3 regions of the Paenibacillus enshidis genome follow, and region 2 is predicted to be linked to each of the others. Evidence: predicted binding sites of a transcription regulator. Region 2 holds the regulator's gene; each other region holds the start of a gene.

What was found. The regulator LexA, encoded in region 2, represses DNA repair genes until DNA is damaged. The targets are predictions, from matches to a motif close to CGAACATATGTTCG.
Region 1: the regulator LexA is predicted to act here: its motif matches at 8,157-8,170, upstream of ACE41H_RS06370 (YhjD family protein).
Region 3: the regulator LexA is predicted to act here: its motif matches at 6,333-6,346, upstream of ACE41H_RS06115 (DNA polymerase IV).

The regions. Positions count from the first base shown of each region.
Region 1 is NZ_JBHHMI010000004.1:25,958-36,002, forward strand. Features, by position in the region: gene ACE41H_RS06325 (RsmB/NOP family class I SAM-dependent RNA methyltransferase) at 1-315, shown strand, start outside; gene ACE41H_RS06330 (pseudouridine synthase) at 312-1,076, shown strand; gene ACE41H_RS06335 (Cof-type HAD-IIB family hydrolase) at 1,114-1,914, shown strand; gene ACE41H_RS06340 (RsmF rRNA methyltransferase first C-terminal domain-containing protein) at 1,978-3,345, opposite strand; gene ACE41H_RS06345 (glycosyltransferase family 4 protein) at 3,698-4,825, shown strand; gene ACE41H_RS06350 (YkvI family membrane protein) at 4,829-5,935, opposite strand; gene ACE41H_RS06355 (xanthine phosphoribosyltransferase) at 6,138-6,710, shown strand; gene ACE41H_RS06360 (hypothetical protein) at 6,813-7,142, shown strand; gene ACE41H_RS06365 (hypothetical protein) at 7,262-7,519, shown strand; gene ACE41H_RS06370 (YhjD family protein) at 7,557-8,078, opposite strand; tRNA gene ACE41H_RS06375 (tRNA-Leu) at 8,346-8,433, shown strand; gene ACE41H_RS06380 (glycoside hydrolase family 43 protein) at 8,714-10,045, opposite strand, start outside.
Region 2 is NZ_JBHHMI010000001.1:337,322-347,366, reverse strand. Features, by position in the region: gene ACE41H_RS01465 (HAD family hydrolase) at 88-882, opposite strand; gene ACE41H_RS01460 (hypothetical protein) at 948-1,472, opposite strand; gene ACE41H_RS01455 (DUF896 domain-containing protein) at 1,573-1,776, opposite strand; gene ACE41H_RS01450 (LysM peptidoglycan-binding domain-containing protein) at 1,874-2,239, opposite strand; gene lexA (transcriptional repressor LexA) at 2,525-3,151, shown strand; gene ACE41H_RS01440 (hypothetical protein) at 3,354-3,569, shown strand; gene glnA (type I glutamate--ammonia ligase) at 3,718-5,046, opposite strand; gene ACE41H_RS01430 (MerR family transcriptional regulator) at 5,116-5,529, opposite strand; gene ACE41H_RS01425 (methionine gamma-lyase family protein) at 5,615-6,868, opposite strand; gene hflX (GTPase HflX) at 6,940-8,226, opposite strand; gene ACE41H_RS01415 (AAA family ATPase) at 8,329-9,294, opposite strand; gene ACE41H_RS01410 (ribonuclease FAU-1 family protein) at 9,434-9,988, opposite strand.
Region 3 is NZ_JBHHMI010000003.1:365,711-375,755, reverse strand. Features, by position in the region: gene ACE41H_RS06145 (ABC transporter permease) at 1-788, opposite strand, end outside; gene ACE41H_RS06140 (ABC transporter permease) at 848-1,765, opposite strand; gene ACE41H_RS06135 (ABC transporter substrate-binding protein) at 1,847-3,397, opposite strand; gene ACE41H_RS06130 (M20 metallopeptidase family protein) at 3,415-4,617, opposite strand; gene ACE41H_RS06125 (FadR/GntR family transcriptional regulator) at 4,674-5,408, opposite strand; partial or broken gene ACE41H_RS06120 (NAD(P)H-dependent oxidoreductase) at 5,639-6,158, opposite strand; gene ACE41H_RS06115 (DNA polymerase IV) at 6,377-7,648, shown strand; gene ACE41H_RS06110 (class I SAM-dependent methyltransferase) at 7,748-8,320, shown strand; gene ACE41H_RS06105 (response regulator) at 8,343-9,023, shown strand; gene ACE41H_RS06100 (sensor histidine kinase) at 9,016-10,045, shown strand, end outside; gene ACE41H_RS06095 (branched-chain amino acid transport AzlD family protein) at 10,045-10,045, opposite strand, start outside.

The DNA of each region.
Region 1 (10,045 bases), on a different contig from region 2:
GTGGTCCGGCCGGGCTGGTTCGTGGGCACGGTCAAAAACGGGCGCTTTGCTCCCTCTCATCCGCTGGCGACGGCACTGCATAGAAATGACGCTGTCAGGTCTATTGTGCTGGACGGGAGCAGTCCGGAGGCTGTCCGCTATCTTAAAGGCGAAACGCTGCCGATGGAAGAGGACAGAGTTGTGCTTACCGAAGGAGCTTCCACAAAGGGCTACGCTTTGATCTGTATTGACGGATATGCTTCAGGATGGGGGAAATGGCAGGACGGCATGCTGAAAAATGAATATCCGGCAGGATGGAGGTGGACTTCCGTATGAAGGGGCAAGGCAAACAGACACAGCGGCTGGACAAGCTGCTCACCCACATGGGGTTCGGTTCCCGCAGCGATATTAAAAGACAGGTCAAGCAGGGCAGCGTCACCGTTAACGGCACGGTTGCCAAAGACAGCGGCATGCAGGTTCATCCTTACCGGGACCGGATTGAGGTAGAGGGGGAAACCGTGAACTACAAGGAGTTCATTTACCTCATGCTGCACAAGCCTCCAGGGGTAATATCAGCGACGGAGGATGCGCGTGAGCGGACGGTCCTTGATCTTCTGGATGAGGAAGAGCGCCATTTTGAGCCTTTTCCGGTCGGCAGGCTGGACAAGGATACCGAGGGGCTGCTTCTGCTGACGAATGACGGCAAGCTCGCCCATGAGCTGCTTTCCCCGCGCCGTCATGTCCCCAAAACCTATGAGGCAACAGTAGCGGGGGACGTTGGGGAAGAGGATGCAGCCCGTTTCGCGGAGGGGGTTGAGCTGGATGACGGGTATGTAACGCTGCCTGCCCGGCTGACGCTTTTGTCCAAAACACAAACGGAGGGTGGCCCTCTTTCTTATATCTCGCTTGTTATCCATGAGGGCAAGTTCCACCAGGTGAAGCGGATGTTTGAAGCTATCGGCAAAAAAGTGCTGTATTTAAAAAGAACGGAAATGGGCCCTCTGCGCCTTGATCCGGGGCTTCCTCTTGGTGCATACCGTGAGCTGAGTACAGAGGAGCTCGCTTCGCTGAACCGGGAGATGTCGGAGGGACACTAAAGGGATTGCTGATTATACAGATAAGGATGGGATATACATGAGTTACCGACTAATTGCGCTTGACGTCGACGGCACGCTGCTTGATGATCAGCACGAGCTTGCCCCTGAAACGGTGGACACGATCCGGGAGGTTGCTGCCCAGGGCGCGGAAATCGTACTTTGTACGGGACGCGCTCCGTTTGGAGCCATTCCGCTCATGGAGCGCATGGGTCTGACTGGATATGTCATTTCTCATAACGGGGCGGCTATAGTGGATGCGACAACCCGGGAGATCGTGCTCCAATACCAAATGGATACACGCAGTCTGGAACCATACATAAGCTACTGCAAGGAAAACGGAGTTCATTTTGACGTCAATACGGCATTTGGATTGTATGTGGATCAGCTTGAGGGACTGAAGCTGGAAGTACGGAGCATGTATGAGACATTTCTGATGGAGCCGCTGCAGCTGCCGCGATGGGCTGATTGGTCGGAACCGCTCGTCAAGTTTACGGCGTTTGGCTCCATGGAGCGGCTGGACGAGGTATACCGGGATTGGAGCAGTTGGGAGCAGCCGTTTAATATGCTGCGCAGCGGAGACTTTTTTATCGATCTGATGCACAAGCAAGCGTCCAAAGGGGAAGCGCTGCATCAACTGGCGCTGCAGCGGGGAGTAACACCCGATGCTATTATGGCGATCGGCAATTATTACAATGATCTCAGCATGCTGGCCTACGCAGGCAAAGGCATAGCCATGGCCAATTCTCCTGAAGGAGTGAAGCTTGCGGCTGATGAGGTCACTTTATCCAATAATGAACAGGGTGTGAGACATGCCCTCATCAAATATTGCTTAAGCTGAAGGGAACCCTTACAAAATTAAACAGCCTCCATGCTGCGATTTCCACAGATGGAGGCTGATGTTTTAATGAAGCTGGCGCAGTCCTTTGGGAAGATGGTTCTTTAATTGGCCTGAGCTTGCTTTGCCCCAGCCCAATGGAAGCCCGTCTGCCGCAACAAGCACCCAGCCTTTAAGCGCAGCATCCACTGCCAGCGTCTCCCCGCGCAGGAATGACCGGATTTCCTCCGATTCCGCAGAAGCGTTGAATACACCGCGCGCTTCATCGGGCTTGGAAGCCATGGCCAGCGCATGGGCAGGCTCAAAGCGGTTTTTCTTCCATTCCCCAAGATGCAGCCCTGCCCGGGGCAGCTTTAATCCGGTCAAATGTTCGTCCCGAATGGCGAATCCGTCGTTTTCAGGCAGCCAGTAGAGGGATTCGCCGAATAAAAGCGGCCTTCCCGGCCCAGGAGTGTATCCCGGAAGATCGGCTTTCTGCCAGGCATTGAAGCCTGCCCAGGCACTGTCCAGTTCTCTGGACGGTCGCTTGCGGCTGTTCTTGGCTTTGGTGGTGTCTTTAGTGCGGGCTGTTTCATTCGTTTCAGTGTCGTCCTTGCGAAGCAGGGCAACGAAATGCCCCTCCCCCCGCTGTATATGAGGCCAGATGCGTTCGGTCCGCACCAGGCTCATATCCGGGAATTCGGATACAAACCAGGCCATGACCTCTTCGTTTTCCGTTTTATTAAACGTGCACGTCGAATAGGCCAGCCAGCCGCCTGGCTTCAGCAGCTTATATGCATCCCGGAGAATGTCCTGCTGTCTTGAGGCGCACATGGCGACGAGTTCAGGGCTCCATTCGCGGACGGCTTCCGCGTCCTTCCGGAACATGCCTTCGCCCGAGCAGGGGGCGTCAAGCATGATTCTGTCGAAGCAAGCGGGAAAGCGCTCGGACAGTCCCGCAGGCGTACTGTTGGTTACAATCACATTGTTCAGACCCATACGCTCGACGTTCTCAGCCAGTATCTTCGCTCTTCCGGCATGGATTTCATTGGATACGAGCAGCCCCTGCCCCCATAATTTGGAGGCGATATGTGTTGTTTTGCCACCAGGGGCGGCAGCCATATCCAGAACATTTTCACCGGGACGGGGATCAAGGAGCTCCACCGCTGACATGGCCGACGGCTCCTGGATGTAATAAAGCCCGGCTGCATGGCAGGGATGCTTGCCAGGACGATGAGGTTCTTCATAATAATAGCCTTCGAAGCACCACGGAACAGCTTTCAGATTCCATTCGCTGATGATCGTTTCCCGCAGCTCCGGGGTGGCTTTCAGCGGATTGATGCGGAGTCCTTGTACTTTGTGCTGGCTGTAGGACTCCAGAAATGCCCGGGTTTCTGGTCCGAGCAGGCCGGCAATTTGTTCGGTGTATGCTGATAGCAACGTTGGCTTGTCCATATGATGAGGCTCCTTTAGTGCTAAAATTGCATTGTGGTAACGCTTTGCTGCTTCCCGTGCCACATGCGATAATATGAGAAGACCATACTTATTTCCACTCGACGCGCTTCTGACACCCCCGAGACATAAGGAATATAATAAACAGAGATATACGCGTTGCACATGGAAACCCATTCCATTACTATCTGTTGAATGTGGGCTCTTAATCCGCTACAATTTTTTTGTATTTGCATCGTTCGGATGTCGTAGGAACAGCTCATCAGAAATTTAATATATCATACAAATCATTCAACTGCATTCTGATGATTGGCAAGTAGCAATACGGCCTTGCTTGAAAGGGGAAGCAACATATATGAGACTGCTGCAGGCATTGTTTTTCCCTCCGGAACAGCCGGGGGGCGTATCGTCGATGATTCCTTATTTGCAGGAACGGTTCACCTCACCGCGCTGGGAGATGGAATTGTTCTCGCTGCCGAAACGAATCCGCAACAAGGGGAAAGAAGAGATCAAGTTCCACACCTTTGATTGGACCCAATACGGTGAGAGCCCGGTCGTACAGAAATATATCCAAACCTACCGCGACTATCTATGGTGGACCCGGCTGCGCATTCATAAACCGTTTGACCTGATTCATGCGCATCACCCCATTGCCGGTCTGGCTATGAGAAGCGTCTTTCCCGATACCCCGCTGATCCAGACGCTTCACTCCTCCTACGAACGTGAGCTGATCCTCAATGGAAAAATTGCAGAAGGAGGGCCTGAGCATCAATTTCTGGTATCCATGTACCGGGAGCTTGAATATTGTACGGACCAACTGATGACGGTTTCCAAATCGTTCCGCGGGTATATGGCTCCTTATGTGGATCGCCATGAAGATATCAGAGTTCTTCCGAACGGCTATGATGAACGGAGATTTAAGCCGATCCCGCATGAAAACGAGGTCGCCCAGCTGATTACGGTATGCCGTCTCGTCCCTGCCAAGGGACTCGATGTGCTGCTGCGGGCATGTGCGGAATTGAAGAAGCAAGGGGTCGAATACGTGCTTCATATCATTGGAGACGGTCCAATTCGTCCTGAGCTTGAGAAGATGGCACAGCAGCTGGGCATCTACAATGAAACGATTTTTTACGGCTACACGCTCCACCCGGAAGAATTTATGCCTTTTTTCGATATTTTTGTCCTGCCTTCCCGGGCGGAGGCATTCGGTTCGGTATTCGCGGAAGCGGCGCTCAGCTGTCTTGCCCTCGTCGGTACGGAGGTGGGCGGTATCGCCGAGCAGATTGAGAACGGAGTCAACGGCCTGCTCGTTCCACCGAATGACCCTGTAGCCTTGGCGGAGGCGCTTGCCGGGGTGATTGCCGATCCGATGTACAGATATGAGCTTGCCCGTTCTGCCTGTGAGCGGGCGAAAGCCAATTATTCGCTCAGCAGGGCAGTCCATGAGCTGAAGAAGATGTATCTTGAATACGCCAATAAGTGATGTTCACCTTTTGTAGGTAGTCTGCTTGAGTCTGCCTGTAAGGATACCGTTTCTGCGGTTAAACGGAGTCAGGGGATGCCCTTTATGCCCGTAATAAATGAGCACCCCTGCCCAAAACACGCTAACCATGCCGAAGATGGGATACAAGAGGGATAGCAGTGAGCTGAATCCAAATTGGCTGATCAGAAAACAGACGAGCATAATGAACAATGTAATGATACGGGGCGAAACGGACACATACTTCTGCAGCTGCAGGGTCAAGCCATAGATATCGGCTACGAAGGTGCTGAAAATCTCCAGGAAAATCATAATCATATAGACGGTTTGCACGGCGATTCCAAGCTGGACAGCGACATTTCCCATTGGAATTTCAAACTGCTGAATACCCGGCATTTGGGCTGACATGGCAAAATGGGCCGCCATCAGCATAATCCCGACACCGATTCCGCCGAGTACGCCCCCCCAGCGGATCGTGCTTTTGGATGCTGTTTGACTTCCAAGGGGGACAAGCACGGCCTGCGCCATGCTGAGATTAAAGGAAGTGTACAGAACCGGAGCCAGCCATACGGCCAGCGGGTGATGATCGGTCTTGATGACAATAAAATTGTCATAATTGGGCGTATTCAGTGTACTGATGATCATTAAAAAAGACAGGAGCATCATTACAGGCACCAGGATGGAGTTCATTTGCAGGATGGCATGCATTCCTTTTCTAAGCAGCAAAAACGTACAGAGCAGGGTGAGAAGCAGGCCGGTCTGGTAGTTTAAATGCAGATGCTCCATAAATACCGAGCCCGAGCCCGCCAGCATGACGCTGTTCACACCGAGCAGAATGACCAGTGTAATCCAACTGATCCATTTTCCTGCTTTCGGGCCGAACAGATGCAGGTTCACATCCTCGTAGGAATGTGCGGAGATCTCATGAGCGATGAGCATGAGCCTTGTGCCCAGCCAAATAAAAATAGCGGTTGCCAGCATGATTGTAGCGGTCGCCAGGCTTCCGAACCGGGTGAAAAACTGTAAAATTTCCTGTCCAGTTGCAAAACCGGCCCCTACGATGGTCCCTATGTATGTAAAAGCGATCTGAAGTACGTGAATATTGCGTCTCATGTCCCTCCCCCAATCCTTGTACTCATGAGAACTGCGCATAATACAAGGTATGTCCTGCCGGTGATGGACATGACTTCAGATCTTAAAAGTATTACCCGCACGATCGTCGGGCGCAATTCTACAGGTTGAGCACTTTAGCTTGAAAGCTGGAGCCCACTGTGGTAATTTTACGGCAGTAGGTTCGGCATGGGAGGTAATAAATATGGAAGCTTTAAAAAAACGCATATTGGAAGAAGGCGTTGTCGCTTCGGATCAGGTTCTGAAGCTGGACGGACTATTGAATCATCAGGTGGATCCTATGCTGACGATGCAGATGGGAAAAGAATTTGCTGAACGGTTTCGTGATGAGAACATTACAAGGGTAGTCACAGTAGAATCCTCCGGTATTGCTGTAGCATTCGCCACGGCGTATGAGTTGGGGGTACCGCTTGTGTTTGCCCGGCGCAAGAAAACGCTGCTGGCAGACCCTGATGCGCTCTCCGAGCGGGTGCCTTCGTTTACGAAAGGGATCGTAACAGACATCATGCTGTCCCGGCAATTTATTCATGAGAATGACCGGGTGCTGTTTATTGACGATATTATTGCGAACGGTGATGCGGCCAGAGGAATGGTGAAAATTATCCAGCGTTCCGGCGCGCATTTGGTCGGCTTTGGAGTAGTCGTCGAGAAATGCTTTCAGGCAGGGGCACGGACTATTCGCGAGCAGGGAATCCGGATTGAATCGCTTGTCCGAATCGCATCCTTGTCTGATGGAACTGTCCAGTTTGCAGAATAGTAACATTTCTCCAATTCCTTGACCTAATTTATTGCAATGCCTTTGCAACGAAGGTATTATCGCTTATAATATAGATAAGGTTTTGGGAGAGGAGGCAGCAACATGGGGAAAGAGCAATTGACGGAGCAATACTTTCTGGAAAAGTTGGCGGCGGCAAAAACTCATTTTGAACGTGCCCTGGATTGTAAGCACACAGAGTTTGATGATCTGTATCCCTATATGATCGAACATCCTCAATTTTTCTGGTATAAGCGATATGTAGCTTGGTCTGAATTACTGACGCTCGTTAATTTGTGCGAGGACCTGTCTTTTCCTTGGAAGGAACAATTTACTCTTCACCAGGTAGCGTATGTAGAACAACGTGTGTTGTCTGCAAAAGTGCTTGATTTCTGGTTTGAGAAGAACGATAGCAAAGAGCACGCACAGCGTTAATCATTCAGGACAATTGTTGCTTAGTCGGCATTCAATATACACAAAAGCGAGGCCTAAATGATTATATTTAGGTCTTTTCTTCATAGGTCGATGATGTAGAGAAGGGAGAAGGTGAGTCAATGAGCAGTGATGAAGTACTTGATGTCTATCGGGTTTCCGGTGAAAAAGTTCGTGTGATTCGGGACGGTCTGAAGGAAAATGATGTTGTTGGTATCGTGCTTGCGTGGGATGACGAGCATTTGCTGATCCGCAGACCGAATCGGAGAGTCGTCAAGCTCAGCAGAAATTACACGGTGCAGCCGTTCAAAGAACCCCGCCCGGACATCCTGGAAATGGTACAGGATGACACCACTAACCAAGACAGGACTAAACAATAAGGCAGGAAATCTTCGGGTTTTCCTACCCTATTGTTCATTAACCTCTTGCTGCTGCAGCAGCGGGACGGCGAAGCGGTCTGCGCTGCGCGGAGGTGAACATCGCTGTAACTGGTCTGGAACGGCGTCCGGTATAGCGGGACGGTTCGATACGTTTGTACAGTTCAACTCCTGTGGACACTGAAGTGATCGGCAAGGAGGTTGTCAATCCCAGGTAAGCCCGCATTCTTTCGTACATTTCCTGACGGAATTCAGGCATAGGGATGCTGATTTCACCTTGGGAATTCCCGCAGGTGCAGGAGGCTTGCATAGCGGATTCGTTTTGCCGGATATGATGAACAGCGATGCCGCGCTTTCTGAACTCATGTTTGACCTCGGACATCAGAATGCCGGTTCGGTTCGCTCCGGAATTCACAAGCTCGACGTATAAGTCCGGTGTTCTTAGTACACCGCTATCTTCCAATATATTACTGTCTCGCTCAAAAACCTTCTGAATAAACAGCAGCAACAGATAGCTCTTAATTAATGCAAAATCTTCTTTCGTAACGACTGCAGTAATCATATCCAGTCACCGCTTTCGATTATTTGTTAGCAGCATAACCACATTGAGAGAACGCATGTTCTTTTTTCTTATTATAACCGAACGTATGAGCGTCAATCAATATAAATATGGAAAAATCAGCTCTTTTCGCACAGAAATTTTTCGAAATCGCTTCTGGGAAATGCCTTTGCCCAAAATATATATATTATTATTGACTTTTAATGATATATATGTTATGATCTATCTTGTCGCTGTGAAATAATAATTTCAAAGATGACGTTACAATTTGCGGTCGTGGCGGAATTGGCAGACGCGCACGGTTCAGGTCCGTGTGGGCTAACCCCCCGTGGAGGTTCGAGTCCTCTCGACCGCACCAACTTAACAATGAACGAGCTCTTGAGTTTCCTCTCGCGGAGATTCAGGAGCTTTTTTACATACCTGGAATTTGCAAGGTATTGCTCATCACTTGAGCCGAAGAAAGCTTTGAGCTGTATTCAAGATGAACATAAAATGGAATTCTTGCTTTACTTGTTTGACGGGCGAAGCTGACGACTCTGTTGAGTATGAAATTGATAGGGTTTGCTGAATTTGAGACGAAATGTAAAGCAGGCAGTCGCCGTAATCGGGAATGCCTGCTCATCTGCGATATATATCTGTTAAAGGTACTCGCACTTAAAGTTCGAAAACTCGGCCATAGAGCCTTCACCACAGGTATATAAACCGATAAGCACGCCTGTAAATCCTCCCGCTACTTCAGAGGAAAGATATCGGGTTTGCGCCGTGCCCAAGGGGATGTCTTTCCCGTTTGCATGAATGAGGAAGCTATAGCGCTCATGACTTGCCCGTATCATCAGAGGAGCCTGGCTCGTACTTCCCAGGTCTACTTCATATTCAACGGATTTAATATCACCGATATTCAGGCGCTCGATCACTTTATATCCGTTCTTATCTTTACGTATGGCTAAATCATAATGGTGATTTTCATCCATATAAAGCGTGATGCCCGCTTCCCCGTCTGCAAGCTGTACATCGCAAGAGATTTCCGCATTGAAGTCCCTTTGGCGAATGCCTATAAATGTCGGGGATTCCGGCACATCCAGAGTTACCCCGGTCCCTTTAAGCTTTACCTTATCAAACTCTAACACATAATTCTCCGCAACAGGATGACGGAGATAACACCAGTCCAAGTTCCATTCCGTGTTCTCGAAAGTAAAGATCTTTTTCTCCTGCTGCACGACATGGGTTGGGATACGGTCGGTCTCAAAGCTGGTAAGGGTGGTGCCGTTATGTCCTGCTGTAAACCAGCCATCCTCACTGAAAGTAACCGGTGTCAGGAAAACTTCGCGGCCAAGGTGATGGTAGGTAAGCCAGCGGCCGATTTGACGGAAGCCCAGATGCAGCATCCACCAATTTCCCTCATGATCTTGAATCAGATCACCATGGCCAGCCCCCTGCACCTCATAACCGCCCAGATTTCGATTGGTCAGTACCGGATTGTTCGGGTAGGCTTCGAACGGACCGGAGATCGAATCTGCCCGTGCATAAGTGACCATATGGCCATATTCCGTTCCGCCTTCAGACACCATTAGGTAATACCGGCCATTCATTTTATACATATGCGGGCTTTCCAAATATCGTCCGCCTGTTCCACGCCAAATCGAACGGCTTGGCGACAGCTTGCCGCCTGTTTCAATGTCAATTTCACACTGAGCAATCCCGCCAATCCCGTAATCATCTTTCCCGTTGCTCATAAAGAAGGCCTTTCCGTCTTCAAAATACAAATCGGGATCGATTCCTCCCTGATCCACATAGATCGGTTCAGACCATTCACCGTAAATATCGTCAGTCCATACATAGAAATTGTGACGAGTGGTGTCGTTGGTCGTGGTCATGTAGAATTTCCCGTTGTTGTATCGGATCGTGGGAGCGAAAACTCCGCCGGAACTGCCCACCTTACCGAGTTGGACCTGACTCTCTCTTGTTAGACA
Region 2 (10,045 bases):
CGTCCCGGCCGATAACGGGGTTGTTTTGTTAGGTAGCGGGTACGACAAAACCGCCCGACGCACCTTTCCCGTCCGGACGGTCTATGATCAAGATATTGAGTTAATTACATTCTCCAACTCCGCAAGATGCCTGATTTCAAAATCCGGCTGAATGTTCTCCGTATTGGTCTTGCTGTTCCGGTTCACCCAGACTGCATGAACCCCCGCTGCGAGCGCACCTTTAATGTCCGTCGTCAGCTTGTCGCCAACCATGACCGCCAGCTGCGATTCAATGCCGAGCAATCCCAGAGCATGTCCAAAAATGGACGGATCCGGCTTGCCTTTGCCAAACGTACCCGAAATGACGATATGATCAAAATAAGGAATCAGCCGCGGCACTCCGTCCAGCTTCTCCTGCTGCAGCGAAGGAGATCCGTTCGTCAGCAGCAATAGCTTATATCTGCCCTTGAGGTCATCAAGCACCTGGAAGGTTTCTTCATATACATATGGCCGAGCTCTCCGTTCGGTCCCGAACTGTTCGGCAAGTCTGCCAGCCAGCCCGTCATCGGATACCCCAACTTGTTCGAGTCCTCTTCTCCAGGATTCCTTGCGGTATACGGGCGCCAACTGTTCCAGCTGCCGGAATTCGGGCTGATCTCCGCCAGTAAAAGTTGCCCACAAGCCTTCAAAAGGATTAATGCCTATCATTTTCGTAAAAGGGAAGGTCTCATAGGATTCATAAAGTAATCTGGCCTCTGCCCTTACCGCATCTTCCAGCTTGACCGGATCCACCCCGGTTGCCTCGGAGGCCGTCTGACATACGGCTGCAAACGCTTCTTCAACACTGCGCTCATCCCACAACAGTGTATCATCCAGATCAAACATTACCGCTTGAATCGTCATCCTGCTAGTCCCACTCCTTCATTTAATTCACCCGATGGCTGTTAAAGCCTGTTCCGTGTGTACGATTATGACTCGGACCCTTCCGATTGAAACGCGATTTGGTTGGAAGCTGCAAATTTCTCGAGCCGTTCTGCGATGGCACCGGTATCATACCGGCCCAGCGTTTTGTTAAAAATCCAGTTGCCACCTTTGCCCTGCTTTTCAACGATAACATATCCGGATTGAACCTTGATCCCCTTGATCTGATCCGCTGGCATGGAACGCTCTCTGCCGCCTTTTAACGTATACAGAGCGTTTTTGCCAACCCGCAGGTACGGACGGCGAAGAAAAAATACAACTGCAAGCAGTATATAGAGTCCGAATACAAGCCAATCCATGCCCCTCATGCCTATCTGTGTCCAGAACATGGTCAAGACCAGATACAGGACAGACAGGCCCATCAGCATGATCGGGACTGTCAAATTGCGCCCATAATATGTATCGCCGGCATTGCCTGTGCTGCTGCCGATCGGTTGTCCCCCCTGCTTTCTGCGCTGTTTGTTCACTTTCTCCATGTTTTTGCGAATTTTTCTTTCAAATGAACCAGCCATATGCACATTTCCTTCCTCTAAATAGTGACGGCGCATCTGCACGGGCCGCCGACAAGCGGACCGGACCATAACACCGGCTGTATATCGCTATATAATGTAATTAATGCTTTAGTCCTTTGTCTTGGTCCGGCTCGTCATCCACAAATTCGATGGATTCCAGCTGCTGGCGGAAATTTTTGCGGATGTTGCCCAGATAAATTTCGCGAAGCTCGGCTCTTTCCTTTATTTCGGCTTCAGTCAGGCCCTCTCCTTTTGCTTTGCGCGCGAGCTCATTGATGCGCGCTACCAAGCTGTCAATATCCAATTTTTGTCCCCTCCAAATAAGCAAAGATACTATACACTTTGACACGTTAAAAAGAGCTTGTCAAGGTTCCCCTGCAAGCTCCGCAACAGGCTTGTTCTCAAAATTCTGGCAGGTGCAGCACATCCCCCGCCCTGATTCCGGAGCTCTTAAGCCCGTTGATCCGAATAATTCCTTCCATATAAACTCTTGTATCCATATGGTCGGGTTTGTGTTCCTGTGCGATTGCCCACAACGTATCCCCTGAAAGTACGACTACCTTCTCCCCGGATGCATGCAAACCGGACGAACCTGCAAATACTGTAAACAGGCCGGCAAAAGAAATCCAGAGCACGATTACGACAACGATTAAACGAAGCAGGCCGACCAGTGAGTTTTCCTTCTGCGCGGCGGTTCTCACGTCCGTGTGTCCGCCCTGTACCGTGGCCGTATGATATATGCTTTGATAGGAGCTGTATTTTAACATGTCAACAACCTCCAAACATGTGTTCTTGTTTATCTCGAAACCAATATAACACGAACACATGTTTTGCACAAGTGCGAATTAGAACGCATGTTCCCTTTTATTTTCTTTCTGATTTCATCTGTAAAACCGCATCTGTTCAAGCACGGTTTGCGGCTGCGGAGCCTGCTGAACAATAACTTTTCATCAGCAAAAATTTGTTTGCCGACTTTCAGAACTTATGTTTGTACGAACGACAGTTCTATGCTATAATTTTCCCAAACGTTACTTAAATGGGGTTGATGGGATATGTCTAAGATTTCCAGTAGACAGCAGGCAATTTTGGAATTCATACGTAATGAGGTTCGCTTAAAGGGATACCCTCCCTCTGTAAGAGAGATCGGGGAGGCGGTCGGACTCGCCTCCAGCTCTACTGTCCATGGACATCTGGACAGGCTTGAGAAGAAAGGGCTAATCCGCCGGGATCCCACCAAGCCGCGGGCAATCGAGCTGCTCGGCCAGGAGGATTCGGATCAGACACATATGTTCAGCTATACGGTAACCCGGGTCCCGGTGGTCGGCAAGGTAACCGCAGGCATTCCGATCACGGCCACAGAGAATATCGAGGATTATTTTCCACTGCCTCAGCAATTTGTCGGCGATGACAAGATATTTATGCTGTCTGTTGTAGGAGACAGTATGATCGAAGCAGGCATCAGTAATGGAGACTTTGTTATTGTAAGACAGCAGCAAACAGCTAATAACGGAGATATTGTTGTGGCGATGACGGAAGAGGACGAAGCGACCGTGAAGACCTTCTACAAAGAGAAAGATCATGTCCGGCTTCAACCCGAGAACCCGAAATATGAACCGCTGCGCTTGACCAAAGTCAGCATACTGGGCAAGGTAGTCGGTTTGTTCAGAGATTTCCACTAAATCAGCTTAGACCGAACACACCCCTGCATTTTGTGCTATCTTGCATAAAATGCAGGGGTGTTCCTGTTCCATCCGAAGTTCATGTGATGAATGATTCTGTTTCTGTGCTAATGCTGAGGAATGTCTGCCGTCAGGCAATTGTCCAATCAAGCACGGCTAAATGGCATATGTTATATCAACATATCCGAAAGGAGTTGTCAGAATGACTTATTATCCGGCAGCAGCGCCTATCGTCTGCCCTCCGATTCGAATCATCAATGATCGCTACTATCCAACGGTCGTTCCGGTAGTTCACCCCATTGAAGTGATCAACAAATGCCATCCGGTTCCTATACCGCATCATATGTACCCTGTAATCGTGAAAAACGACCCAAGCTGCTACATCTGCTCTGTAGGCAAAAAAAGAAGAGGCCGCTAAACAGCCCCCCCTTATCCAAATGTGACTATTTACAACCAAAAGCCTTGGAGTGTCCAAGGCTTTTCCGTCCGAACTTCATTTGCACGTTATATTTCCATCGTCCAAATAAATAAAGCCCTCAGCGCTGATGCGCCAAGGACTCTCCCCCTTAGTAAAGGGACAAATACTGATCCCTCTCCCATTGGTGAACCTGTGTGCGGTACATATCCCATTCGATTTCCTTGAGCTCATAGAAGTAGGCAAGAGCGTGGTCGCCAAGCGCGTCAGCAATGACTTCGCTGCGCAGCAGTTCGCCAAGCGCCTCTTTCAGATCAGCCGGCAGGCTGGCGATTCCTTCTTCCACCAGTTCCTCTTCTGTCATGACATAAATGTTACGGTCAATTGGAGCAGGCAGTGAAAGCTCGCGTTTGATGCCGTCCAGACCTGCTTTAAGCATAACGGCCAGCGCAAGATAAGGATTCGCGGCAGGGTCCGGATTGCGGACTTCGACGCGGGTGCTCAAACCGCGCGAAGCCGGTATACGGATCATCGGACTGCGGTTGCTTGCAGACCAGGCCACGTAAGACGGAGCTTCATAACCAGGCACAAGACGTTTGTACGAATTCACGGTCGGGTTCGTAATCGCCGCCATCGCGCGGGCATGCTTCAAAATACCGGCCATGTAATGGCGGGCTGTCCAGCTCAGGCCGAGCTGGTCATTTTCATCATAAAAAGCGTTCTCGTCGCCCTGGAACAACGATTGGTGGCAGTGCATGCCGGAACCGTTCACACCAAACAGCGGCTTCGGCATGAACGTTGCATGCAGGCCATGCTGTCTAGCGATCGTTTTCACTACGAGCTTGAACGTTTGAATCTGGTCGGCCGCTTTAATCGCATCGGCATATTTGAAGTCAATCTCATGCTGTCCCGGCGCCACCTCGTGGTGGGAGGCTTCGATCTCAAAGCCCATCTCCTCCAAGGTCAGTACGATTTCACGTCGGCAGTTTTCACCCAGATCTGTAGGGGCAAGATCAAAGTAGCCGCCTCTATCATTCAGCTCTTCGGTCGGATTACCTTTTTCATCGGTTTTGAACAGGAAAAATTCCGGCTCAGGTCCCACGTTCATGGACGAAAAGCCCATTTGCTCCGCTTCCTTCAGCACTCTCTTCAGAATGCCACGCGGGTCGCCAGCGAAAGGAGTGCCGTCAGGCATGTAAACGTCACAAATCAGACGCGCCACGCGATCCTGGGTAACCCAAGGGAAAATGACCCAGGTATCCAGATCAGGGTATAGATACATATCGGATTCTTCGATACGCACATAACCTTCGATCGAAGAGCCGTCAAACATCATTTTGTTATCCAGTGCTTTCACAAGCTGGCTCACCGGAATTTCCACGTTCTTGATCGTGCCGAGCAAATCCGTAAACTGCAGGCGGATAAAGCGTACATTCTCTTCCTGCGCAATGCGGAGAATGTCTTCTTTTGTATAACTCAATGTAACCTCTCCTTTTATCTGTTATCTGTGGACGGTATCCAAAAGAATTTTACAAATCTGAGAAATATCTCACTTATTATTAAAAAAGCGCGAGAGCTCCCCTTGAATGAGCGATACCTGTCCCGGGCGTTTGCCTGCCACCAGCTGCTGTTTCAGCAAACGGTGCAGCTGCGTATCGGACAGCTCACGGCGTTTGACTTCCGTATCGGCCGTAATGACTGTCGCTTCCTCGGATTCCTTGCTGACAGGGTTCATCACCTGCTTGATCCCTGCTATATTTACACCTTTTTCAATTAAAGCCTTTATTTCAAGCAGCCGTTCCACATCATTAAAGGAGAACAACCGCTGGTTGCCTGAGGTCCGCGCCGGAACAATCAGACTGTGCTGCTCATAATAACGAATCTGCCTGGCAGACAAATCAGTAAGCTTCATCACGATTCCAATCGGGAATAAGGCCATATTTCTGCGAATTTCGTCACCCATCGTTCATCAACCTTCCAGTGATCTATTCTACTCACCCCATTGTACATTTTCCTGATGTAAAATGTCAACGGCGTGTTAGGTAAACTCACAGTAAATTACGATCCTTCATCGTTTGCAGTGCTTTCAATACGCCAAATTTGACGTGGGAATACGTTAATCCGCCCTGCATATAGCCGATATACGGCTCCCGGATGGGCGCGTCTGCCGACAATTCAAGGCTGCCCCCCTGGATAAAAGTACCTGCCGCCATAATGACAGGATGTTCGTATCCGGGCATATCCCACGGCTCTGGCACCACATGACTGTCAACCGCAGCAGCCTTTTGAATTCCCTGTACAAACGCAATCAGATGCTCAGGCCCCGCAAAGGATACGGCTTGAATCAGATCGGTCCGATGCTCGTCCCAGGCCGGCTTGCTTGTAAATCCGATGGTCTCAAATACGGCGGCAGCAAAAATACTCCCCTTCACCGCCTGTCCCACGAGTGTCGGAGCCAGAAACAAGCCTTGATAGATGCTGCGCGTCGTCCCCAGCATTGCGCCAACCTCAGCGCCGATTCCCGGCGCCGTGAGGCGGTATGCAGCCAAATCGACATACCTTTTGCGTCCACATATGTAACCGCCGGTTTCGGCAATGCCTCCGCCCGGATTTTTGATTAAAGAGCCTGCGATCAAATCGGCACCAACCTCCGTAGGCTCCAGCTCTTCCGTAAACTCCCCGTAACAGTTGTCCACGAAGACGATCAGATCACTGCGGATCGCTTTGATCCGCCGCACCATTTCCCCAATACTGGCAACGGAGAACGAGGAGCGCCAGTCGTAGCCGCGGGAACGCTGGATGCCGATGACCTTGGTTGCCACCGTAATAGACGACTCGACCTGCTCCCAATCGACTTGTCCATCCGCCGTCAACGATGTCTCGCGGTAGCTCACGCCAAAATCCTGGAGCGAGCCTGTTCCGTCCCCCGGCTTCCCGATCACCTTATGCAGCGTATCATACGGCCGCCCTGTAATATACAGCAGTTCATCCCCCGGACGCAGCACGCCGAACAGCGCCGTTGCGATCGTATGCGTGCCTGACGCAAAATGCGGGCGGACCAGCGCCGCTTCCGCGCCAAATACCAAGGCGTACACTTCATCCAGCACTTCTCTGCCGCGGTCGTTATAAGCATATCCGGTAGAGCCGGCAAAATGAAAATCGCTCACCTGGCGGCTCTGGAACGCCTCAATGACCTTCCATTGATTGTGGTCTACAATCCGGTCAACGAGCTGCAGCCTGTCTTTAATCTTCGCTTCCGCTTCTTCCCTGATGTGTTCAATTTCCTCTGAAAATAAAGCCATTGCTTCTCTTGTCTCCTCTTCAAGCCTATCATAAAGCTGCTCTTAAAATAACCTGGACACGCCACGCAATGTTAACCCTCTGTAAAGTTTTCCAGTGCGTGGCCGTATTTTTCGAACTCCCCTGTTTGGATGCGCACCTCATACAGCACATCATTGCCGTCGTATTCGGTGGCGATCACATCACCGATCCGATACAGGACAGGGGTCAGGTCGCCGCGCTCCGCCGGAATCCGGAAGCGTCTCGTTTCACCGGTTACGGCGTTCTGCACCGCCTCCCTGATCCGGAGCAGATCCCCTTCATCAAAGGCGCTGATTTTCAGGTAGCCCTCACCGGAAGGCAGCATTTGCAGCTGCTCCGGCGTGCAGGCATCCTTTTTGTTGAACAGGACCAATTGCCGCTTATCGGCAGCGCCAAGCTCCTCCAGAATATTTTGCACCACCTTCATATGATCCTCACGCATATCCGAGGAGGCGTCCACCACATGCAGCACGAGGTCCGCCTCGTTCACTTCTTCGAGTGTCGCCCGAAAAGCAGCAACCAGATCATGGGGCAGATTCTGGATAAAACCGACCGTATCGGTCACAACAACCTCTTTGCCGCTTGGCAGCTCCATCGTCCGTGACGTTGGATCAAGCGTCGCAAACAGCTGATTTTCAATGTATACGTCCGCCGCCGTTAGCGATTTCAACAGTGTGGATTTGCCTGCATTGGTATAGCCGATCAGGGCCACCTGTACAATCCCGCTCTTCTGCCTGCGCTCCCGGTGCAGCCGCCGATGGCGGGTCACCTCTTCCAGCTGCCGCTTGAGCTCGCCGATACGGTCGCGGATATGACGGCGGTCCGTTTCGAGCTTACTTTCCCCCGGGCCACGCGTGCCGATGCCGCCGCCGAGACGTGATAAATTTTTCCCTTGCCCGGAGAGCCGGGGCAGCAGATAGGAGAGCTGTGCCAGCTCCACCTGGATGATTCCTTCTCTCGTTTTGGCCCGCTGTGCAAAGATATCCAGAATAAGCTGGGTGCGGTCGATTATTTTCATATCCAGGCTCATCTCAAGGTTGCGCACCTGGGCGCCGGACAGCTCCTGGTCAAAAATAGCGGTGTTCGCCCCAAGCGTTTCGCCAATAGCGCGCAGCTCCTCCACTTTGCCCTTGCCGATAAACCATTTGGAATCCGGCGTTTCCCGGTTCTGGCTGAGCACGCTCAGAACCTCCACACCAGCGGTCTCCGCCAACTTGACCAATTCATCAAGCGAATATTGGGGATCAATCCCGCTGCGCTTCACTTGCTCCGTTACAAGACTGACCAGAACGGCACGATCCTGAACCTCGGTTTGCGTATCATATGTAGAATTCGCCATGAACGTCAGCTCCTTTATTGTCAACAGATCTCATTTCGTGCAGAAACCGACCTGAAACCAGGCCGGCTTTGATAAAACTTCCATGGAGAACCCTATTATCGTCTATTTTTTCCCGATTTTCAAATCCTCTGGCCGCAGTGTCATCAGTTCCAGCCTGCCCGGCTGTCCGCTGCTGTATTGATTCAGCAGCCGCACGGCCTGGTGGCGGATCGACCTTTCGATCACATTGCGCACATAACGGGCATTGCTGAAATTATCGAGGCTTTCCTCCTTGGCGGCGATGAGATGCTGCTTCATTTTAAAAATCGTCTGTGGCATTAAAATATAATCCCGTTCCTTGGCCATCAGCTCACTGATTTGAATGAGCTGATCAATCGTATAATCGGGAAATTCAAGCTGCAGCGGGAAACGTGAAGGCAGGCCGGGATTGGTATTCAGAAAAAAGTCCATCTCATCGCTGTACCCGGCCAGGATCAGAATAAACTGGTTTTTCTGATCCTCCATCGCCTTTACAAGCGTGTCAATCGCTTCTTTGCCAAAATCCTTTTCCCCGCCTCTTGCCAGGCTGTAAGCCTCATCGACGAATAATATTCCGCCGAGCGCCTTTTTAACGAGATCCCTTGTCTTCTGCGCTGTATGACCGATATACTCGCCCACCAGATCGGCGCGCTCCGCTTCAATCAAATGCCCTTTGCTCAGCACGCCCATTCTTTGCAGCATTTTGGCCACAATCCGCGCCACCGTCGTTTTGCCAGTGCCGGGATTTCCTTTAAAGATCATATGATATACGTGCGAGCTGCTCTGCAGCCCGGCATCCGAACGCATTTTTGCAATCTGCAGGAAAGCGTAAATCTCGAATACCAGCTCTTTAATGCTGTCCAGTCCGACCAGTTGGTCCAGCTCTTTTTGAATCTCCTGGTACAAGCTATCGTAAGGCATCTCTTTGACAGCCCCGGCTGTATCGACTTCAGGTGTGCTTGGAGGCTCCTGGCTGCGGATTACGACATTAATCTGTCTGGAAGGTCTCTCCTCCGGCCGCTTACCGGCGGCTGCTCCCCGTCCGTTCATGCATCCATCACCTCGATATTTGTTCGGACTTCGGTCCCTTACCAAATGTATTCAGCGCAGCTTGTTCTTATTAGTATTTTGATTCAAGCTGCTCCGGTCAAGCTGCCATTTCACATACGCCAGCACCTCGAAGCACCTTTCATTTGCGCTTGAACTCTCCGTTGTGAAACCACTCCGCGCGATGACGGAGCGACATCTGAAAATAAGGAAACATATGCGCATCAATCTGCCGCAGCAGCTCTGCAGCCGTTCTGTTAGCCAATTGTGCTTCGCCAGCCGTAATATGTCCTTTCTGAAGAGCTTCCTGCAGTTCATCCTCATCCACCAGAAACACTTCGCCATTGCCGAGAACCACAATGTCCAGATACAAATCATCGAACCACGGCACACCCTGATCGGTTACGCCCTGACTGCGGCATGTATCGATATACCACTCCACAATTTGCTGTTTGTCATTAAACATGGCGGTCACTACATAGTGTGCAGCTTTCGGATAATACTGCAGCCAGGAATATCCCTTGTCTGCAATGCAAAAGGTGTGGCTGCCGTAAGTTTTCCACAACGGTTCTTTCAGCCCCAGCATCGTGTACAGTGTTACATATCCGGTAAAAGACTCGCTTTGCACATATTTGCAGGCAAATTTCCGGTTTGTTATCCGCCTCCAATTGGCCCTGTCTCCGAATTTCCGTTTCATTGTAGACTGTCCTCTCCAACATTGGTAAATTCAGCTTACCATATTTGCAGATTACAC
Region 3 (10,045 bases), on a different contig from region 2:
GCAACCCACCAGCTGGTCGCTACATACTGCCGCCCGTCGCTGAGCATGCCGCCCCAGGATACGTCCGGCGCCCTAATGCCCAGCCCCAGAAAGCTGAGCGACGCTTCCATAATAATGGTGGTTGCCACGCTCATGCCCGAGATGACAATGAAGGAGGACAGGATGTTGGGCAGGATGTGCCTGAAAATAATCCTTCCGCTCCTTGACCCGACAGCTCTGGCTGCTTTGACAAAATCCTGTTCCTTGATGCTTAGCACCTCTCCCCTGACGACTCTTGCATAGGACACCCAGTTCGTAATGCCGATAACAAAGATCATGGTGGTCAGCCCTGGCCCCACGACCGCCAGCACAACAAGCATAAGCAGAATGGTCGGAACCGCCAAAAAGGCATCGGCTACACGCATAATGAGCGCATCGATCCATTTGCCGTAATAGGCTGCCAGCAGTCCCAGCACAGCCCCGATGGCTCCCGATACCAAGACAGCACCGACACCTACGATCAGGGATACCCGTGAGCCGTATACGATCCGGCTCCATATATCACGTCCCAGATTATCCGTACCCAACAGATGCTCGGAGCTCCCCCCTTCAAGCCATGAAGGCGGCTGCAGACGGTCCAGCGGATTGACCTTGGCTGGATCGTGGGTCGCCAGCAGCGGGGCTGAAAGAGCAATCATGATGACCAAAATAACCAGAACAGCCCCTGTTGTTCCCGTCTTGCTTTTCAATAACAGTCCCAGCCAGTGCCTGATACCGCCTTGCTTTCTGCTCTTTTGCGCTGCATGCAAAGCCGTGCTCTGCACCTGAGTCTCCGGTGTAGCAGACAATATGTTTCCCCTCCCCATCACTAGCTGTACTTGATCCGCGGATCCAGCAGCCGATAAATGATGTCTGTCAATAGATTCATGACCATAACAAAGATGGCGATGACAAAAACGGCCGCCTGCACAATCGCCATATCGTGGGTATTCACGGCTGCCACAAGCAGCTGCCCCAGTCCAGGCCACGCAAATACGGTTTCCGTAATAAGCGTCCCCCCGATCAGACTTGTAAACTGCAGGCTCATAATCGTTACAACAGGAATCAGTCCGTTGCGCAGGGCGTGCTTGCCAATGACGATCGTTTCAAAAATGCCTTTGCTTCTGGCCGTGCGGATATAGTCCTGATTTAATATTTCAAGCATGTTGGACCGGATCAGGCGCGTCATTTGCGCGGATAAACCAACCCCCAGGGTCAGGGCAGGAAGAATCAGATGTTCGATGCCGCCTCTGCCTGACACAGGAAACATTCTGAAGATCACAGAAAAGAACAGGATCAGCATGATGCCCATCCAGAAGTTAGGCATCGCCTTCCCCAGCACGGAAATTCCGGAAATAAAGAGGTCTGCAAACGTATTGCGCTTGACGGCTGACCAAATGCCCGCCGGAACTGCAATTACAACGGCCAGGATCATGGCGGCTACCGCCAGCTCGAAGCTGGCCGGCAGCCGCTCCAGCACCAGCGGAAGCGCCGACTGGTTGTAATGAAAGGAAGTCCCGAAATCTCCCCGCACCGCATTCGCCAAAAAGAGGGCGTACTGCCTGTACAACGGCTGATCCAGTCCAAGCTCCTTCGTCAATATGGCCCGGTCTTCATCCGTGGCTGTTTCCGGGAGCATCAATGCCACCGGATCCCCGGTTACACGCACGAGCACAAAGACGATCAGCGAAATGAACAGCAGGACAGGTATCATTTGCAGCAGCGATTTCGCGATATACTTTGCCACAGCTTCAACTCCCCACCCTATTGGACAGAGCAGGCAGGAATGTGGTACATTCCCGCCCGCTCCCGTCTCCATTGTGTATTTTTATCCGTTGTTCGGCGTGATTTCATCTACAAAATACATCTCATCCTCACGAGGCTTATAGTTAGCCTTGCTTCCAACCCCATAAACGCCTTCCATCTGGAACAGGTACACGGCAGGCCGGTCCTCAGCGAAAATCTGCTGAACCTGCTGATACTGCTGTTCCCTTTCCTCACTGTTCATGTTTTGCGCTGCCGCCTGTAACAGCTCTTCCACCTCAGGGTTGTTGTAATCCGTTTCACCTTTGGCTTCATCGGCAAAGTAGCGGTTATAGTTATTGGAGGCATCATTCAGGGAATTGCCGATGCCGAGCATGAACATCTCGCCGAACGTTTTGGACGTCATCTTTTCACTGAAAGCACTCGCTTCCAGTACATCAAGGTTGACCTTGAAGCCTGCGTCGGTCAGCATGGCGGCCACAACTTCCGCATACTCCTTGTACTGTGACGATGCCGACAAGGACAGTTCCGGCCCTCCATTGCTGTACCCGGCTTCCTGCAGCTGCTGCTTGGCCCGTTCCGGATCATATACAGACTGTTCATACAGGCTCGGATCCGAGCCAAAGACGCCCGGTGTTACGGAGGTGCGGGTCAGGATGCCTGCTCCGCCGGCGATGCTGTCCACAATTGCCTGCTTGTCGATGGCCAAATCGATGGCTTCACGCACCTTCGGATCCGCCGTTGCCGTGCCTTCGGTATGACGGATAATAAGCTGCAGCACGCGCCGGATCGGAGCCTTGGTCACAGACAAGCCTTCGGTGGCCTGGATGCGCTCAACGTCTGTCGAAGGGATGCCGGCTGCAATATCAACACCGCCTGTCAGCAGCTCGGAGACCCGTGTGGATGCCTCCGGAACCGCGCGAAATACAACCTTGTCCCATTTCGGCGTTTCGCCAAAGTAATCTTCATTTTTAATCAGCTCTATCCGGTCATCCTTTTTCCAACTGCTGAATATATAAGGTCCCGTGCCGACTGGCGCCTGTAAAAATGCATCCATTCCTTTTTCTTCAATATATTTGGATGGCAGCATGCCCGAACCCATGCGGGACAAACGGTTGAGCAGCAGCGGGTCTGCACCGTCCGTTACGATATCCACCGTATAGTCGTCCACGATCTTGACTTCCGCAATTTGCTTGTAGTACGTATTTTGCTTCAAGGAGCTGTCCTTGGCCGCACGCTCCAGCGTAAATTTCACATCCGCTGCTGTGAACGGATCACCGTTGTGAAACTTGACATCATCGCGCAGCTTGAAACGCCACGTCGTATCACCCACCTGCTCCCAGGAGGTGGCAAGAACAGGCACTTTTTTGCCTTCGCCATCATTTTTGAGCAAATAATCAAACATGTTGACGAGCACCGCTTCACTCACCGTATTGTTGTTGTTATGAATATCAAAGCTCTCAATGTCGGTGGCATTGGCAATAGTCAGTGTTTTTTCGTCCGAAGCGGATGAGTCCGTTTCTCCCGCAGAGCTTCCGGTGCCGCCTCCGCAACCGGTAACTATAAGCATCATCAATAGCAGTAAGACAGAACTTTTCATAAACCAACTTTTCATGTGACGTCTCCCCTAAATTATTTTTGCAAAGCCTGAAGACCCGCCAGCCAGGATTCATCTGCTTCAGCCAAAAAACGGAGCGCAATGGCAGATAGCAGCGCTGTACCGTGTTGAAGTGCATTCTCGTCCAGATCGAACAGGGGATGATGCAACGGATAGCTTGTCCGTTCTTCCCCGTCCCCTACGCCCAGCCGGAAAAACACACCTGGTACGGCTTCGGAATAAAAGGCAAAATCCTCGCCCCCGGTAGAAGGCTTCAGATCCCTCCAAACCTCTTTCCCGTACAGCCTTTGGCTTGTTTCTGTCACAAAATCAACCATGCCTTCATTGTTCCGGACAGCAGGATAGCTCTTGTCATAAATCAATTCATACTGCGCCCCGAAGGACCGGGTAACACCTTGAATCACCTGTTCAATGAGCACAGGCATCTGATCACGCACGGCAGGCGATAATGTCCGTACAGTACCCACCATCCTGACGGTGGAGGCAATAGCTGTGCCAATGTCGCCGCCTTCGATTTTGCCAATGGTAACGACGGCAGGCTCAAGCGGATCAATCATGCGGCTGGTCACATTTTGCAGCGCCGTGATGACCTGGGCGGAAACGGCAATGGCGTCAACGCCTTCATGCGGACGCGCCGCATGTCCCCCTTTGCCGAATATCGTGATCTCAATCGGGTCGGCCGAAGCAAAGGCGATTCCTTTCGAACCGCCGATCGCTCCGGTGGGCAGACCGGGATACACATGGATGCCCGCTATGGCATCCACCTGCGGATTTTGCAGCACCCCGTCGTCCATCATGGCCTTGGCGCCTGCCAGGCCTTCCTCTGCGGGCTGGAAAATAAACTTGATATTGCCCCGCTGCGGCCTGCCCAGCCCGGTCAGCAGCTGGGCCGCTCCCATCAACATGCTGGTATGCGCATCATGCCCGCATAAGTGCCCTTTTCCGTTGATCTGTGAAGCATAGGACACGTCCTTCTTCAAATCCTGAATTGGCAGCGCGTCCATATCCGCTCTTAATCCAATCGTCGGTCCCGGCGCTTCTCCGCGAAGCAGGCCGACCACTCCCGTTTTGCCAACCTGTGTCGTTACCTCCAGGCCCAGGCTCTCCAGATGTCTGGCCACAATGGTGGACGTGCGGAATTCTTCGTAACCGGTTTCCGGGTGCTGGTGAAAATCTCTTCGCCAGGAGACCAGCTGCTCTTTTAATTGCTCTGACATCGCCTGTAGCTCATCCAGTTTCAAGTTTAGGCATCTCCTTTTACTATTTTTTGTCCTCAGATGTCGTCATGTTCTTTAAATACACGGGAATAGATGGCTTCTGCAGACATGCTGATATGCTGCTTCATAAGTTCTCTGGATTTAAGCCCGTCATGAGAGGATAAAGCAAGGAACAAAGCCTCATGTTCCTGGTTATTGACCGATCGCACGTGTGCGCTAAAGGGCATAAGATCCAGCGCGGGGTTGATTTTGGTACGGATTTGGCGGATGGCTTTACCCAAATACGGATTTCCCGAAGCCTGGGCGATGCTCAAATGGATTTTCACATCCAGTGCCCGGAACACCTCTCTGGAGCAATCCGGGTTCATGCTTGCCTCGATGTATTCCTGCAGCTGCTTCAGTTCCTCATCCGTCATGCGCTCAGCCGCAAGAAAGGCAGCTTCTGGCTCAATCACGGCCCTGAATTCGAAGATCTTGAGCATGACCTCCCAGTTTTTAGCGATTTCCTCCCGGTTGCGCCGATGAGAATTTAACGTTAGCGGGAGGACAAACGTGCCTCCTTTGGCGCCAACCCTTTTCTCCACCAGACCCAGCGCTTCGAGCTGTGCAAGCGCCTCTCGTACAGCAAGGCGGCTTGCACTGAAGATAACCGACAGCTCCCGCTCTGACGGAATCTGTTCATCACTCATCAATTCCTTCAGAATGATGGCTTCCTCCAATTGCTCGAAAATAAAATCACTGACCTTCTTTGGAGTAACCTTTTCAAAGTGCCATGGGGAGTTTGCTGACACATCACCACTTCCGTTCTGCTTGAAAATCTATGCTATAAGGTCTAAACCTTATACCATTAAAGGCATTTTTCTCAATATATATTCCTTTTCCTATTATGTCAACATATTAACTCGGAATTAAATGAACAAATTATACTTATAGAGCTATAGCTGCCGTTTTCCGGAATGACAAAAAGAGCGGGTATTGTGGAAAAACGCCCAGCAATACCCGCTCTATTACAATCAAAGAATTACTCAGTTACGACCTTCGCATATTCCTTGGCTGATGCTTCAAGCTCCTCGTCCGTTACCGTTCTGATGCCATTTAAAATAAAGTATGGCTTGAGCTTGGTGCCAATCAGGTTGCTGGTGGCTTCCAAAGGTCGCAAGAGCTCCTCCATTGTATATTTGTTCAAGCCTTCAGGCTGATAGTTTTCCTTCGGGCTGCCGCTGGAAACAGCCAACTGCAGCTCTTTGCCGTGCAGTTTTGTTCCGCCCTCGCCAAAGGCCCAGCCGTAAGCCAGGACCATATCCTCCCATTTTTTTTAAAAGCGACGGTGTGCTGTACCAATAAAATGGGAACTGCAGAACGATACGGTCATGTTCCTCCAGCAATTGCTGCTCACGCGCCACATCAATCTGTTCGGACGGATATTCTTCATACAGATTATGTACGGTCACGTTTGGCTTGCCTTGAAGCTCTTCGGCCCACCGTTTGTTGATATGGGATTGCTCCAAATGGGGATGCGCCACAATAACTAATGTTTTCATTGAAAATCTGTCCAGTTTCATAATAAAATTATCATCCAAATCGATTGTAACTATATAAATTACATGTGAGTTATAATAATTTCATTTATGTGATTCGTCAAGTCTTTAGTCATTCATTTTTAGAAACCAGTAATTACCTCATACATAGAACAAATGTTTGTTCTATAATATACAGGAACTTATGTTCGCATTTATATCTTGAGTTGGAGGAAGCAAAGATGGCTAAGACAAATGAGCGAACCATTTTTTTGGCAGACTGCCAGAGCTTTTATGCCAGTGTGGAGAAAGCGGAGCATCCTGAATATAAAAATAAACCGCTTGCTGTAGCAGGCGATCCGGCGCGCAGATCGGGGATTATTTTGGCCGCATGCCCTATAGCCAAAAAACACGGTGTAACTACAGCCGAACGCCTCGGTCAAGCACTCAAGAAGTGTCCCGAGCTCGTCATTGTACGTCCCCGCATGAAACATTATATTGATGTTTCTCTGACCATCACTGACATATACAGGGAATATACCGATTTGGTGGAGGTTTTCAGCGTTGATGAGCAGTTCCTGGATGTGTCCCGAAGCCAGCACATATTCGGCGGTGATCCTACGGCCATTGCCCGGGAAATCCAGCAAAAGGTTCTGCTCAACACCAGGGTCTGGGTGCGGATTGGCATCAGCTCCAACAAAATGCTGGCCAAAATCGCAACCGATATTTGGGCCAAGAAAAACAAGAGCGGCCTGTTCACGCTGCACAGGAACGAGATAGAACCTCTGTTGTGGCCGCAGCCGGTGAACAAAATGTTCGGCGTGGGCTCGCGCATGACGGCCCATTTCGCGCGGCTCGGCATAACCACCATCGGAGATATTGCCAGAACGCCCTTGCCCGAGCTGAAGCGCAAATTCCGCGCCCATTTCGGTAAACAGTCCGACATTCAGGCTGAAGTGATGTGGAGAACCGCCAACGGCCTGGACGACAGCCCCGTCGCCCCGTATACGTTCAGCACACCGCAGAAATCGATCGGCCATATGATGACCCTGCCCAGGGATTATGTAGAGCCGCACGAGGTGGAAACCATTTTGCTGGAGCTCACGGAGGAAGTATGCCGGGACACCCGCCGCAAAGGATACATGGGCTCCGTGGTCACCGTTGGCTGCATGTGCAGCTCGTACGAGGCCCCGACCGGATTTTCCCGCCAGATGAAGCTGCCTGATCTGACCAACAATACGAATAAAGTCTACAAAGCCGTGAAGGAGATTTTCTATAAGTTCTGGAATCATATGCCGGTACGGCGCCTGGGTATCAGCCTGAGCGGTTTGACGGACGGGGAGACCTACCAGCTCTCCTTCTTTGAAGACGAGGAGCGAACCCGCTCGCTGGAAAAAGCCACAGACAGCATTAAAGAACGGTATGGCAGCGCGGCGATCATCCGCGCCTCCTCCCTCACCCGCGCCGGGCAGGCTTTGGAGAGATCCTTGAAAATCGGGGGGCATTATAAATGAGCATCCTTCTTCAGAATTTCTTTAGATTTATCCTCGTGAATTCCTTAGATTTTTCCGTTACTATGTTTATGTGGAAAACAAAACGAGGGGGAAAAACAGTTGAACATCAATGAAAATCTGCTTTTTTTGAAAGGCTTTCTGCAAAATCCAAAACGAGTGGGAAGTGTGCTGCCTAGTTCCCGGTTTCTAGGGGCTAAAATGGTTCAGTCTGTACCATGGAATGAGGTCAAGGCTGTTGCAGAGCTCGGGTCAGGTACAGGTGCTATTACACGTTTCATCAAGACACAGGTAACTGGATCAACGAAAGTGTTATTGTTTGAAATGGATAAAAAAATGAGAAATAATTTGAGGATAGAATACCCGGATTTCGCATGTCATTCCAACGCTTGCCACATGGTTGAAAAAATGAATCAGCAAAACATCGGTCAGCTTGACTGCATTATTAGCGGATTACCGTTTTTCAATTTTACGAGTGAAATGCGAGAAACTTTGCTTCATCAGATTGTGGAGGCACTCAAACCTGGAGGAATTTTCGTCGCTTATCAATACTCCCTGCAAATGAAAAAACAATTTGCCGAACAATTAATCATTGAAAAAATCGAGTTCGTACCGCTCAATTTCCCTCCTGCTTTCGTTTATACCTGCCGCAAAAAGGAGAATGTTTCAAATTAAACAACAGAAGGGGCACAGTGTTATGAATACAGTGCTTGTCGTAGATGATGATTCAGAAATCCGGGATATCATTCACGTATACTTGCGAAATGAAGGATACCATGTCATAGAAGCTGCAGATGGTCTGAAAGCGCTGGATATAATAAAAACAACCTCTATCCAGTTGGTCATCCTCGATGTCATGATGCCACGAATGGATGGTATTATGGCATGCATTAAAATAAGGGAAATATCGAACACGCCCATTATCATGCTATCGGCCAAGGAAGAGGATATTGATAAAATTACAGGTCTTACTACCGGAGCGGATGATTACATGATCAAACCGTTTAATCCGTTAGAATTGCTCGCTCGAGTAAAAGCTCAACTACGGCGACAATCATTAATGGGGAACGAAGAATTTAATTCTCTTATCCTCATCAAAGATCTTATTATTGACAAGACTAAACATTCCGTTACATTGAAAGGAAACCATATCTCGCTGACCCCGCTTGAGTTTTCAATTCTGGAGCTGCTCGCAAGCCACCCTGGGCAAGTATTCAGCACTGAAAAGATTTATGAGAGCGTGTGGAAAGAGCCGTACGGATATTCAGATAATACAGTCATGGTCCATATTCGTAATTTGCGGGAAAAAATAGAAGAGCACCCAAGAGAGCCAAAATATATTAAAACCGTTTGGGGAGTTGGCTATAAAATTGAATGAACATGTACAAGAGCCAAAAAGAAAACATAGGATTCAGGTCAACATTTTAATCAGAATGGTGCTAAGCTTAATCGTTGCTATTGCTATCAATGATTTTCTCATTTTACTTTTCGTGAAACTCGCTCACGCATGGGGATGGGATTGGTTACGCAATGTCTTCCCTTATTTTCTGACTCCCTTGTTTATTGTTATCTTTATATTTACTTTTTTTATTTTGACACGACGAATCGTTAAAGACTTAATCACATTGGAACATGGGCTGCAAATCATTGCTGAGGGGGATTTAAAATACCGGGTGCCTGTTAAGCGAAAGGATGAACTCGGGAGGGTCGCGTTTAACATTAATTTGATGGCAGAACGTTTACAGCAGCAGATTGAAAAGGAACGTGAACTGGAAAACTCCAAGATGGAGATGATCACGGGTATTTCGCATGACTTGCGTACGCCACTTACAAGTATTATCGGTTATATCGAGCTTTTAAGAACAAATTCATTCCAAAATCAGGATGAATATACGCGATTTATTCAAAACACTTATAACAAAGCTGTTCATTTAAAAAAATTGCTCGATGATCTGTTTGAATATACCCGGCTTACTTCAACTGAAACCCGCTTGGACCTAAAAAAGATCGATGTATTTCAGCTTCTCGATCAATTACTTTTTGAATTTGAACCGATCGCCCAGGAGAACGGTATACATATTGTGAAAGAGATCGGGGACTCTCCTGTTATAGCCCTCATTGACAGTGAAAAAATTGCCAGAGCAATCGATAATCTGCTTATGAACGCTCTAAAGTACTCTGTAAAACCGGGAACTGTTCATATTTTAATGAAGTCGAATCATAAGCAAATTACGATTGAGGTCGAAAATGAAGGCACTCCCCTGACGCAAGAACAAGAAAATAAACTTTTCGATCGTTTTTATAAAGTTGACCATTCAAGAAGCAGTGAAGGCATTCAAACGGGAACCGGACTAGGCCTTTCTATTGCCAGAAACATCATTGAGCTGCATGAGGGAACCT